DNA from 2 places in the Mesorhizobium sp. B2-3-10 genome. Region 1 is predicted to be linked to the other one. Evidence: riboswitches for the same ligand, from Rfam matches in the RefSeq annotation. Region 1 holds a riboswitch; the other holds the start of a gene.
The links. A riboswitch is a leader RNA that binds a small molecule or an ion and turns the genes downstream of it on or off. The one in region 1 is predicted to bind thiamine pyrophosphate.
Positions count from the first base shown of each region.

Region 2: another riboswitch for thiamine pyrophosphate. It lies ahead of thiB (thiamine ABC transporter substrate binding subunit); the one in region 1 lies ahead of FJ943_RS23855 (YkoF family thiamine/hydroxymethylpyrimidine-binding protein).

Region 1 covers NZ_VFVT01000008.1:284,820-291,240, reverse strand. The annotation lists gene FJ943_RS23875 (isoprenylcysteine carboxylmethyltransferase family protein) at 343-981, opposite strand; gene FJ943_RS23870 (ABC transporter substrate-binding protein) at 1,241-2,257, opposite strand; gene FJ943_RS23865 (ABC transporter ATP-binding protein) at 2,250-3,017, opposite strand; gene FJ943_RS23860 (ABC transporter permease) at 3,014-3,877, opposite strand; gene FJ943_RS23855 (YkoF family thiamine/hydroxymethylpyrimidine-binding protein) at 3,840-4,448, opposite strand; TPP riboswitch at 4,439-4,552, opposite strand; gene FJ943_RS23850 (hypothetical protein) at 4,828-5,133, shown strand; gene FJ943_RS23845 (formyltransferase family protein) at 5,192-6,244, opposite strand; gene FJ943_RS29835 (putative RiPP precursor) at 6,343-6,421, opposite strand, start outside.
Region 2 covers NZ_VFVT01000001.1:904,199-910,619, forward strand. The annotation lists gene FJ943_RS04585 (ABC-F family ATP-binding cassette domain-containing protein) at 1-1,567, opposite strand, end outside; gene FJ943_RS04590 (thiamine diphosphokinase) at 1,569-2,228, opposite strand; TPP riboswitch at 2,315-2,429, shown strand; gene thiB (thiamine ABC transporter substrate binding subunit) at 2,473-3,471, shown strand; gene thiP (thiamine/thiamine pyrophosphate ABC transporter permease) at 3,540-5,168, shown strand; gene thiQ (thiamine ABC transporter ATP-binding protein) at 5,161-5,937, shown strand; gene FJ943_RS04610 (M48 family metalloprotease) at 6,167-6,421, shown strand, end outside.

The DNA of each region.
Region 1 (6,421 bases):
TCGAAGAGAGTTTTGAGTTTCAATTCACGCTATACATGTGAGCGACATGGTATTAACTGTCGAAACAAGAAAGCGGTAATGATAATAAAAATATAATATAGCTGTAGAAAATATCTAATGGCAGACGTTTGCAATGTCTATATTTTGAGGAATTTACGAGAAAAAACGATTTAGAGCCAGCTGTTGGAGAGCCGATGATTTGGTGCCAGGCTGCTTGCTACCGAACAGCCAGGATACAGCACCTCACCTGCGGAGCAGTTCCGGACCATTGGACGCTAAGGAGCCCTGTTGGCCAACCCTGGATCAAACAGGACCGGCCACTCTCGCGTGACAGTCTGGCCTTCAGAATATCCGGTAAAACAGCCTATAGCGCACGCGCTCCATATAAGAGCGGTACTCAGGCTCCGCGGCAAGCAAGGCCTCCTCGCGCAGAATGCGGTACACCTGCAGATAGGTGATAACCGCATAGACGGCGAGATTGTAGAAGGAAAACGCCGACAGCAGGTAGAGGACATGGCCGGTAAGGTAACCGGCATAGATCGGATGCCGCACCAGGCGGTAGGCGCCGCCGGTCATCACGCCGCGATTGGCGGGCAGGATGGCAAAGGAACGACCCAGCGACAGCTTTCCCCAGATGACGAACCACAGTGCCAGGAACTGCAGCGGCGCGGCGACATAGATGGGGATGATGGGGATGCCCGGTTCCATGGTGATCAAGGCGACACCAAAACTGGCGGTCACCGAAGCGACTACCGCAAGCGGGCTCCAGTCACGCGTCACCGGCCGCCGCGATAGCAGCAGCCAGGTAAAGGTGAGCGTCTCGGAAACCGCCACCAGCGCGATATTGAACCGGGTGGGATCCTGCACGAAGTGATACACGCCCCGGTACACAAACAGCCCCGCGCATGCGAGCGCACAAATGCGAAAGAAGCCTTCGCGCAAGTCGGCCAGGGTCTCGCGCTTGCGCGCTTCGGATATCATCCCGCCCTGGTTGACGCGCGGAAGCGTTTCGCTTTTTGGTGCAAGCAAGGCAAGAACCCCGATGATCCCTCGGAGGGACCTTTGCACGCAACCATTGCTGTGCGGTTAACCGAGAAGATCATATCGGCATCAGAAACGGCGACGGCGCCGCCGAAAGACATGCGAGACACAAGGCACGGCCGTGCAGATTGTCTCCGCTTCGAGGATCGCCAGGAATGGGTTTCGCCCGAGTTGATCCTCTCCTTAAGGGATTGGCCAGCTACCCCAGAAATGCGTTGCTGAAATACCTGGCGAAATCCGGGCTCTGCGGCAGAACCTTACCGTCGGTGTCGCGCAGAATGCCGGCGGCGAAGAGGTAGTTGCCGATCGCTTCCATCTTGGCAGGGTCCAACGTCCCGATGGCACCATTTTGCCCGCGTAGATAATTGCCCTCGAGCAGTGCCTTCAGCGAGGCGTGGACCAAGGCCGGATTCGTCAGGGCATCCTTGTTGGCGGCTATCAGCAGCGTGGCGGCCTCCCCTGGATGATCGACGGCGAATTGGTAACCGCGCCGCGTTGCCTGGATGAAGGATGACGACAATTCGGGGTTCGCCTGGAGATACGCTTCGCTCGAAGAGATAAGCGTGGTGTGCTCATCGGGGACGCCATGGTCGGCATAGACGAAACTGCGCTGCTTAACGCCCCTGAGTTCGGCTTCGACGCCCTCCCAGGTCGACACTTCCAGCGTGAAGTCGACCGAACCGTTGGCCAGCGCCTCGTAGGCGGAAGTGCCCAGCGTCACCGTCTCGAAATCGCCCTTGCCGCCGTCGTGACGGATGATGGTCGAGATCAGCGCGGTCTCCCAGGCGCTGCCGAAACCGCCATAGGTCAGGCCATCCAGATCTTTCGGGCTTTTGATGTCGCTGCGCGCGGCATTGAACACCAGCCGGCCTGTCTCGGACTGCACGACGGCATAGACGCCCTTCAGATCGGCCCCCGCGGTCTTCTGGGTGAACAGGCTGATGGTGCCGTTGATCCCGAAATCGGCGACATGGTTGGCGACAAGCGTGCCGGCACCGGTATCGCTGTACGGCAGGATGTCGACCTCGATGCCGGCTTCCCGATAAAATCCCTTATCGCGGGCGACGAACAGGCCGATGTGGTTGGTGTTGACCGTCCAGTCGAGGGCGACTGTGACCGTCCGCGTTGCCGCGAAGGAACGGCTCGATCCGGTGATCAGCGGTACGCTGCCGGCAAGGGTGAGCAGCAGGGCTTGCCTGCGCGTCAAGTCAATCATGGTCATGTCCTTTGGATGGCTGGGGGTTGAGCAAAATGTCGAGAATCTCGGCCTCGAGTGCCCCGGCCTGCCGCGTGGCCGCGCTGGCGGAATCGCGCGGGCGCGGCAGCGGCACCTTGATCTCGCGCACGACCCGGGCAGGCCGCGCGGACAGCACATAGATGCGGTCGGACAGGAACAGGGCTTCGCGCACGTCATGAGTGATCAGCAACGCCGTCCAGTGGTGGTGCCGCCACATCTGTTCGAGCCAGCGCTGCAGGGCCGCACGGGTCAGTGCGTCGAGCGCGCCGAACGGCTCGTCGAGCAGCAACATATCGCGTTCCTGCACCACGGTACGTAAAAGCGCCGTGCGCTGGCGCATGCCGCCCGAGAGCTGCGCTGGAAAGTGCCACTCGAAGCCGGCAAGGCCGAACTCGGCAATCAGCGGAGCCACACGCTTCCGTGCCGCCTTGCGGCTGACGCCTTGCACCTCGAGTCCGAGCGTGGTGTTGTCGAGGATGCGCCGCCACGGCATCAGCGCGTCGCGCTGCGGCATGAAGGCGAAATGCCTGCCGTGATCGTCGAGCGGCACGCCGTCGAAGAACATCTCACCCTCGCCATGCTCGGCGCCGGTCAGAAGCTGGAACAGCGTCGACTTGCCGGCTCCCGAAGGTCCAAGGATCGAGACGAATTCGCCGGCATCGACACGAAGCGAAATGTCGGCGAGCACATCGAGCCCGCCAAACGCCTTGCGAACATGCCGCAATTCGAGCCGGCTCATGCTTCTGGACCTTTTCCAGCGCCTTGCCTGCCAGCGGCTCGTTCCCAGGGCATGGCAAGACGCTGCAGCAGCATCGTCAGCCCGAACAGGACAAGGGTGAGCGCTGCGCTGACGCAGACGGCGGCGAGCACCAGGTCGGGACGGAAATTGTTCTTGGCGTTGAGCATGTAGATGCCCAGCCCTTTGGCCGCGCCTGCATATTCGGCGAAAATGGCGCCGACGACGGCATAGGTGATGGATATCCTGAGGCCAGCGAAGAAATAAGGCAGCGCCGAAGGCAATCGTGCCAGCATGAAGACACGCCAACGCCCTGCTCCCATGGCACGCAGCATCTGACCGATCTCCACCTCGGTAGCCTCGTAGCCCTGTACCAGCGCGACCAGCATCGGGAAGAAGGTGACCAGCGCCACCAGCACGATCTTGGGCGCCAGCCCGAAGCCGAACCACAGCACCACCAATGGCGCGATGGCGACCAGCGGCAAAGTCTGGCTGACTATGAAGATGGGAAACAGCGCTCGCCGCAAAGGCTGGAAGAAGTCGACCAGCATCGACAGGGCGAAGGCGGCACTGAGCGAACAGGCAAAACCGATCAGCGTGGCGCGGACCGTGGGAATGGCGTTGTCGACCAAGGCTTCCCGATTGAGCATCGCCTGTTCGAAGACGCGCGAGGGCGCCGGCAGAACCGTCGGCTTGATGCCGGAAATGTTTGCGTACAGTTCCCAGGCCACGAGCACCAAACCGATCGATATCACGGCCGGCGCTGTTTTTGCGGAGAAGCCCGCGACGTTACGCGGGTTGAATGACGATGAGACCACGAGCGGTTCAGACGGCGGTGGGACTGTTGGCCGAGACCGTGACATCGAGGGTTACATGGCCGGCGCCGGGCCCGAAGCGGCAGAAGGCTTCATCGAGGGCGGAGAAGATCGCGCCGGCATCGCCGCGCAGCTTGGTGCAGAAATTCTTGGAGCGATCGTAGACGCCGGACTGCTTCAGGAAATCTATGCAGCCATAGATTTCGTCCATGTGGTCGTCAGTGCCCATCACATAGAGCGAGAACTGCGCCGCCGCCGGCTGGCCAGTGGCCGGCGCGCCGCGCACTGCGGTGATGGCGGCTTGCTTGCGCGGGCCGAGTGGCCCGGCAGGTCCGCCGAACGTGTCGGAGCGGCAGATCGGGTCATCCGGCTCGCCTGGGCAGCCACGCGAAATGGTGGCTGACAGCACGCAATGCCTGCCGCTGCCAGACGCGGCCACAAAAAGGTCGCGCAGCGCAGGGAATAACACCTCGGGCGCCCCGACCAGCAAGGTCGAAATGTCGTCGGTCTCGATCCTGAGCTTGTCACGGTACGGATCGAGCGCGCCGAGCGCGCCCAGAATGATGCCGACGAAATCGTCGGCCATTGGATATAGAGAAACCTGTGCGCCTGAAAACATCGCCCGCCTCGCTCCGCTGGTATTACCCAGATCAGCTTCTAGGGTCTGTGGGCTTGCCGCCCCCGTCTCAGCCCCGACCGTACGGAGCACCCCTGTGGATAGGCGCGTTAAAGCATCATTCGGACGGTTGGGAAAGCTGTTTTTTTGGCAAGCCGCGCTAAAGCATTGCCCGAGCTCCAGGGCAATTGGACATCGCCGGCGCGGAAATTTGTCTGGAACCTTCGCCATTCCGAGGGGTTGTCCCACCAGTCGCTGGACGCGATTCCAGGACCAATTTTCCGTTCGGGATTGTGTCAAAACAAGAGATTGAGCGGTTCATGATTTCCGCGAAACCGTGCACCGTTCCCGGCGACGAGTTCACAGAAAATGGAGACAAATCATGTTCATGAAAATCCTCGCGGCTTCGGCCTTCACCATTGCCGTTGCAACATCCGCCATGGCGCAAAGCAATAGCGCGGCGGGCGCGGATGGGTCCGGCGGCAGCGGCAAGTCCGTCACTGTGGACCCAAGCACCCCGGCGCCCAGTACGATCGATCCGGGCGCGACCAACAGCACGACCACCACGCCGGGCGACATGAATTCCAATGCGGACAAGAATTGCCCGACCAACCCGCAGGGTGCACAGACGGACGCCAACGGCAACGCCACCGCGCCCACCGTGAATGACAACAACTGCGGAAAGTAGTTTGCCATCGCGATATGGGAACCGCGGACGCAGTTTCCGCGGTTCCCACTATTGGGATTCAGTGTCCGCGACTACTCGCTGGCGGCTGTGGTGCCGCTTCACTGCCCACCCGGCCAAAGACCCTTAATTCAGCGTACGGTTTGCCGGCCCGGGGGCGTGGGAACGAGGCGTATATTTTCATCAGCCGTTTGAGCAGGCGCCCGTAGGTGAGGTGCCGAACCCGGCCATTGGCAAGATCGAACTCCACCATCCCCCATCGCCTTAGGGGACCCTTTCCGGTTGGCGGACCCAGTCGCCTGACCTGGAAGGCCAGCCTGACCTTGCGGCCGGCGACATCCAGATAGATACCGGGTTTAGCGCCCAATACGTGCCACATCCGGGCAACGTGCCCGATCGACATGTCGGACGAAATCGCCATGTGGTCCCGCTCAAGTCGAGCCCAGACGAAATCACCGGCTGGCTGCCGCATCCCCGACACCAAATTCTTGCAATAGCCTGGCGCCACCTCACGCACCAACCGGCGCATCGCGCTCGCCACGCCGTCCACCATATCCCGCCGCGATGCCCAGTCTGCTTCGGTGAACGGCACTTGTCCGAGGATGTCGCCGTCGTCGAAATTGGCCGACATCTTATGCAGTGTCACGCCGCCATGGACGGCATGCTGGCCATCCGCGACAAGACGATGGAGAGGATGCGGCCCCCGGTAGTTGGGCAGCAGCGCCGGATGAAAATTAAGCCCGCCCTTGGGAAAGAGGTCGAGCAGCTGCTGCGGGATCAAGGTCGGGAAAGCGAAGCAGATCAGCACATCCGCGGCGACGTCAGGCAATTGCCGGGCAAGCTCGTTCCAGTCGTAAGGCCGGCGGAATTCGATCAGCTTTACCGGCGTGTTGCCGAGATGGCGCCTGAGCAAAAGCCGGCGCCTCAGCCTGCGCCGAAAATTGCCAATGCTGAAGCCTCTGGATGGGCGTTGAAAACCAGGCACGATGATCGCACCAACACGGTTTCCCGCCTCGATCCATCCGGAAAGCAGCGGCCCGGTATAAGCAGAAACATCCAGGATGAAAATTGCATTGAGTTGCCCGGCGCAGGCCGCGGGTTCGGAAGAAATCATCTTCTCAAGCCCAGCGGGGCAAGACGTAGCCTGCCCGCACCAGCAATTCGATCACCGTTACAACTCGGCCGGCCAGGCCCGAAAGCCGGCCTGGCCGGTCAGGCTGCCTTGGAAGAAAGCGGTCCCGCCGCAACACTTGAGAGTCTTTCCCGCTTCACCAACACCGGCTTTTCGTAG
Region 2 (6,421 bases), on a different contig from region 1:
CCGCCGGATCGCTCTTGCCCGGTGCCGGCGCATCGCCGGCTTCCGCCTTGGCGCGCGCCTTGCGGTCGTCAAGCCTGGTGCCGCCGCGCTGCGCCAGCATGTCGGAATAGCCGCCGGCATATTCGACCCAGCGGCCGCCGCCGTCCGGCGCGATGATGCTGGTGACTGTGCGGTCGAGGAAATCGCGGTCGTGGCTGACCAGGATGACGGTGCCGGCAAAGCCGGCGACCAGTTCCTGCAGCAGTTCCAGCGTCTCCATGTCGAGATCGTTGGTCGGCTCATCGAGAACCAGAAGATTTGCAGGCCGTGCCAGCACGCGCGCCAGGATCAGCCGCGCCCGTTCGCCGCCGGACAGCTCGCGCACCGGCGTGCGGGCCTGTTCCGGCTTGAACAGGAAATCCTTCATATAGGACACGACATGGCGCTGCTCGCCATTGATGACGAGGTTCTCGCCGCGCCCGTCGGTCAGATATTGCGCCAGCGTCTCTTGCGGGTCGACCGCCTCGCGCTTCTGGTCGAGCGTGGCGATCTCCAGATTGGTGCCAAGCCGTATCGAACCCGCGTCCGGCGCCAATTCGCCGGTCAGCATCTTCAGAAGTGTCGTCTTGCCGGCGCCGTTCGGCCCGACAAGGCCGACGCGGTCGCCGCGCTGGATGCGGGTCGAGAACCCCTTGACGACGGTGAGGTCGCCAAAGCTCTTCTCGATGTTCTTGGCCTCGATCACCAGCTTGCCGGATTCGGCGGCGTCGCTTGCCACCATTGTCGCGGTGCCTTCGGCGCCGCGATGGCCGCGAAAACGCTGACGCATGGTCTGCAATTCGCCCAGACGCCGCATATTGCGCTTGCGCCGCGCCGTCACCCCGTAGCGCAGCCAGTGCTCCTCGCGCACGATTTGGCGGCCGAGCTTGTGCTGCTCGCGCTCTTCCTCTTCCAGCACCAGGTCGCGCCATTCCTCGAAATGGCCAAAGCCCTTGTCCAGCCTGCGCGTCTGGCCGCGATCGAGCCAGACTGTGGCGCGCGACACGCGCTCGAGGAAGCGGCGGTCATGCGAGATGACGATGAGTGCCGAGGAGGTCCGGACGAGCTCTTCTTCCAGCCATTCGATGACAGATAAATCAAGATGGTTAGTCGGCTCATCAAGAAGCAGGATGTCAGGCTCCGGCGCCATGACGCGGGCAAGCGCGGCGCGCCTGGCCTCTCCGCCGGACAGGTCGCCAGGCCGTTCCTCGCCCGACAGGCCGAGATGCTCCATCAGATAGCTGGCGCGGTAGGGATCGTCGGCGGGCCCGAGCCCGGCCTCGACATAGGCGCGCACGGTTGCAAAGCCGTCCATGTCGGGCATTTGCGGCAGATAACGCACCGTCGCCGAAGGCTGGCGGAACACCTCGCCGTCCTGTGGTTCGATCAGGCCGGCGGCGATCTTGAGCAGCGTCGACTTGCCGGACCCGTTGCGGCCGACCAGCGCGATCTTGTCGCCGGCCGAAGCGGTCAAGGCGGCGCCGTCGAGCAGCGGCGCGCCGCCGAAGGTCAGTCTTATCCCGTCGAGATTGAGAAGAGGCGGGGCCATGTCAGCTTTCGGGCAATGGATAGGGATGGGCGAGCAGCAGCGCGCGGCCATGGCCGAGCGCGATGTCGAGGCGGCCCCCGGTCTTGCCGAACTTGACCTCGTTGGAAATGGTCAGCGACGAACCGAACGCCACCTCGACCTTGTCGAGCGGCCATTTGGCGCCGGTGACGGTCAGGCCGGAGAGTTCGGAGAAGCCGAGAATCGAGAACAGCGTGCCGTCGGCATAATCGAAGCCGGCCCTGCCGGGCGGCAAGGGAACACCTTCCTGGGCGCCGCTGGTCAGAAGCACATCCATTCCGGCCTCGGCCAGCCGCAGGCCAAGCGCCAGATGCAGGAAGGCGTGATCGGCGCGCTTGCCGCCGAAGGCGCCCGCCAGCACAAGGCGGGTCGCCCCGCGCTCCAGTGCGGCCGCGATCGCCAGTTCTCCGTCGGTCTTGTCCTTTTCCGCCGGGAAGGTTTGCCGCGGCACGGCGGCGAGGTCGGCGGGCAGATCAGCCGGGACCGAATCGAAATCACCCACCCACAGTTCCGGCACGAGGCCCAGCATCCGCGCATGGCCGATGCCGGCGTCGGCGGCGATGACGCGCGAGCCTTCGACCTGGCGGTCGAGCCGAGGCGTGCGGATGAGGTCGCCGCCAAGCAGGATGGTGAATGTGCTCATATCCCGTCGCCTTACCAGCCCGGCACGGGAAACGGAAGGCGGCAAAGTCCCACTTGCGCGGGTCATCGGCCCGGCCTATGTGTCGAAACGCTCTAACGGGGTGCCGGACGCGAATTTCGCGGGCCGGCTGAGAGGCAGTGTCGCCAACCCGCTGAACCTGATCCGGTTTGTACCGGCGGAGGGATTAGACGTTTCGGACACTCCGACGCCTCAATTCCTTTCAACGCAAACGAAGGAGGCGCCGATGCGCACGCTTTTATATTCTCTGATCGCCGCCACGGCAGTGACCCTGTCCGGGCCGGCCTTGGCCAAGGACAAGCTCACCGTCTACACCTATGAGAGCTTCACCGCCGACTGGGGTCCAGGTCCCGTGGTGAAGAAGGAATTCGAGGCAGAATGCGGCTGCGATCTCGAGTTCGTCTCGGTCGCCGATGGCGTGGCGCTGCTCAACCGCGTCAAGCTGGAAGGCGCTTCGACCAAAGCCGACATCGTGCTCGGTCTCGACACCAATCTCACCGCCGATGCCAAGGCCTCGGGCCTGTTCGCGCCACATGGCGCAATAACGGACGTCAACGTGCCGGGTGGCTGGAGCGACGATACTTTTGTTCCCTTCGACTATGGCTACTTCGCCGTCGTCTACGATACCCAGAAGCTGAAATCGCCGCCGAAAAGCCTGAAGGATTTGGTCGAGGGCAGCGCCGACGACAAGATCGTCATCCAGGACCCGCGCACATCGACGCCCGGCCTCGGCCTGCTGTTGTGGGTGAAGTCGGTCTATGGCGACAAGGCGCCGGAGGCCTGGGCCAAGCTCAAGACCAAGGTCCTGACCGTGACGCCGGGCTGGAGCGAAGCCTATGGCCTGTTCACCAAGGGCGAGGCACCGATGGTGCTGTCCTACACCACCTCGCCGGCCTACCACATGGTCGCCGAGAACACCGAGCGCTATCAGGCGGCCTCGTTCGAGGAAGGCGAATATCTGCAGATCGAGGTCGCGGGCATCACCACGACCGGCGCCAAGAATCCGCTGGCGGAAAAGTTCATGGCCTTCATGACCGGGCCGAAATTCCAGGACGCCATCCCCGAGACCAACTGGATGTTCCCGGCCGGCAAGACCAACAAGCCGCTCAACCCCGCCTTCGACAAACTGGTCAAGCCGACCAAAACCTTGCTGTTCAGCCCGGAGGAGGTGGCGGCCAACCGCAAGGCATGGGTCGATGAATGGCTGGCGGTGATGAGCAAGTAGGTTTTGTGGGCTAATCTCGTGAGATGAACGCTCTACGGCGACGCTCCCTAAGCTTCACCCAATCGTTGATGTGCGGTGTGCAAACCCGCTCTGATCCCCGCATCACAGCTGGCGTGATAGGGCTCGCCGCCATCGCCATTTTGATCGGCGGCGCGTTTGCGGGGCTGCTTGTCGAAGGCGCTCGCGATTTTTCCGGCGCTTGGGCTGCGTTCGATCCCTACCTGTTCCGGGTCGTGCGCTTCACGCTCTGGCAGGCGGCCCTGTCGACGCTGCTCTCGGTCGGGCCGGCCCTGCTCGTGGCGCGGGCGCTGTCGCGGCATCCACGGTTTTTCGGCCGCGCCTTGATCCTGCAGCTCTTCGCCGTGCCGCTGGCGCTGCCGGCGATCGTCGCGGCGCTCGGCATCCTGGCGCTCTATGGCCGCGCCGGCTATTTCTCCGGCTTTCTCAGCGTCGTCGGCGGCCAGGGTTGGCCGGGCATCTATGGCCTGTCCGGCATTCTCGTCGCCCATGTCTTCTTCAACCTGCCGCTGGCCACACGTCTGCTCCTCGAGGCGCTGCAGACCATTCCCTCCGACCAGTGGCGGCTGGCGAGCCAGCTCGGCATGGGGGCGCGGCCGGCATTCCGGCTGATCGAATGGCCGACGCTGCGTGCTGCGCTGCCCGGTGTCGCCGGACTTGTCTTCATGCTGTGCATCACATCCTTCACCATCGTGCTGACGCTCGGCGGCGGGCCGGCCGCGACGACGCTCGAAGTCGGCATCTATCAGGCATTGCGCTTCGATTTCGATCCCGCGAGGGCTGTCGCTCTGACGCTGCTGCAGATCGCCTTGACCTTCATCGTGTTGCTGGGGTTGACCCGGCTCGGAGCCGACGTCGTCGGCGACGTCAACCTGCCGGTCGCGCCGCGCCGCTACCTCTCCGTCAACAGGACCGAAGCGTGGCTGAACGCGACGCTCATCGTGTTGGCCTTGCTCTTCGTTGCCGGGCCGATGGCGGCGACCGTGGCGGCCGGACTTGGCGCCGACCTCGGCCGGCTTGCCGGCGAGGCCACTGTCCGTCAGGCGACGCTGACCAGTGCCGTGCTCGCTTTCCTTTCGGCCTTGCTTTCGGTGATGCTTTCGCTGGCATTGACCATGGCGCGCAGGGCGCTGGCGTCGAACCGCCGCTTCGGGGCAAGGACACTGCTCGAACATGCCACCGATACGGGCGCCGGGTTTGTCCTGGTCGTGCCGCCGATCGTCGTCGGCGCCGGCTGGTTCCTGTTGCTGCGCCATGTCGGCGATGTCTTTGCCATCGCGCCGCTCATGGTCGTCACCGTCAACGCTGTCATGGCGATGCCTTTTGCGCTGCGCGCCATCCGTCCCGCCTATGACGCGGCAAGCGAGCGTCACGAGCGGCTTTGCGCGCAGCTCGGAATTTCCGGCTGGTCAAGACTGTGGCTGGTCGACTGGCCGACGTTGCGGCGCCCGCTCGCCACCGCTTTTGCCTTCGCCATGGCACTGTCGCTCGGCGATCTCGGCGTCATCGCCCTGTTCGGCAGTGATTCCGTGCAGACCTTGCCCTACCTTCTCCTGGCGCGCATGGGCAGCTACCGAACCGAGGACGCCGCCGGCTTGGCGCTGCTGCTCGGCCTTGTCTGCCTGGCACTGGTGCTGGCAGCGGACCGGCTGGGAAAGGAGACGGCCCGCAATGTCTGACGGGGCGGCTGGCGGCAAAGGGGTTTCGGTGCGGCTGGACAAGGTTTCGTTCAGCTATGGCGAGGCGTCGTTCGCCTTCGATGCCGAGTTCACGGCGGGGCAAATCACCGCCATCATGGGACCGAGCGGCTCCGGAAAGTCGACGCTGCTCAATCTGGTGGCCGGGTTCGAGCCGCCGCGATCCGGCCGCGTGCTGATCGGCGGGGCCGATGTCAGCACCGCGCCACCGGCGGCGCGGCCAGTGTCGATGGTTTTTCAGGAAAACAACCTTTTCGCGCATCTTTCCGTCGAGCAGAATGTCGGGCTCGGCCGTTCGCCATCGTTGCGGCTGGCCGAAGCCGATCGCGCTGCGATCGCCGATGCGCTTGCGCGCACCGGCCTTGCCGGCAAGGAGAAGCGGCTGCCGCGCGAACTTTCCGGCGGTGAGCGCCAGCGCGTCGCCCTGGCTCGCGTGCTGGTGCGTGACCGCCCGGTGCTGCTGCTCGACGAGCCCTTCGCTTCGCTTGGGCCCGCCTTGCGAGACGATATGCTCGACCTGGTTGCCGGCCTGCATGCCGAGCGTGGCATGACGGTGCTGTTCGTCACGCATCAGCCGCAAGATGCCCGCCGCATCGGTCAGAGGCTGGTGTTTCTCGAGAACGGCGCCGTCGCCGCTATCGGCACGGCGGATGATTTCTTTGCCGGGGCTGGTCCGGAGGCATTCCGGCGCTATATCGGAGCCGGTGCCGGGGATTCCTTATCACGAGATATTGCCCGGAAGCGGACATAATTTACGCTCAAACCGGCTCGATGCGATGTGGCGCTTGCTTGCCATGACTGGAGTAGTGTGGCTAGGTCCGCTCGATACCGGTCCGGCACAGGCCGTGATTTGCCTACAGCTTCCGTCGCATGCTCCGAGGGGCGCGTGACGGATACTGTAGCAGTTTGTTTTGCGCATGTGGTCATGCGCAGGGACCTGAAAGGAAGCCGTTCTGGCGATCGGCGTTGACAGGCTACGAATGAACCCGCTGGCGCGCTTTCTGGCGCTGGCCGGCTTTGCCGTGGCGCTGGCAAGCTGCCAGATGTTCACGCCTCCGGAAGTCCAGGAATCAGGCTTCCAGCCATCCGACAAGCCGATCACGGTCGACAATGTCGCCGCCAACAACAAGCTCGCGGAGCTCGCCAAGGCGCAGCATCCGCGCATCCTGGCGACCTATGGCGGCGAATATTCCGATCCCAAGCTCGAACGCATGGTCGCCAAGGTGGTCGGCAAT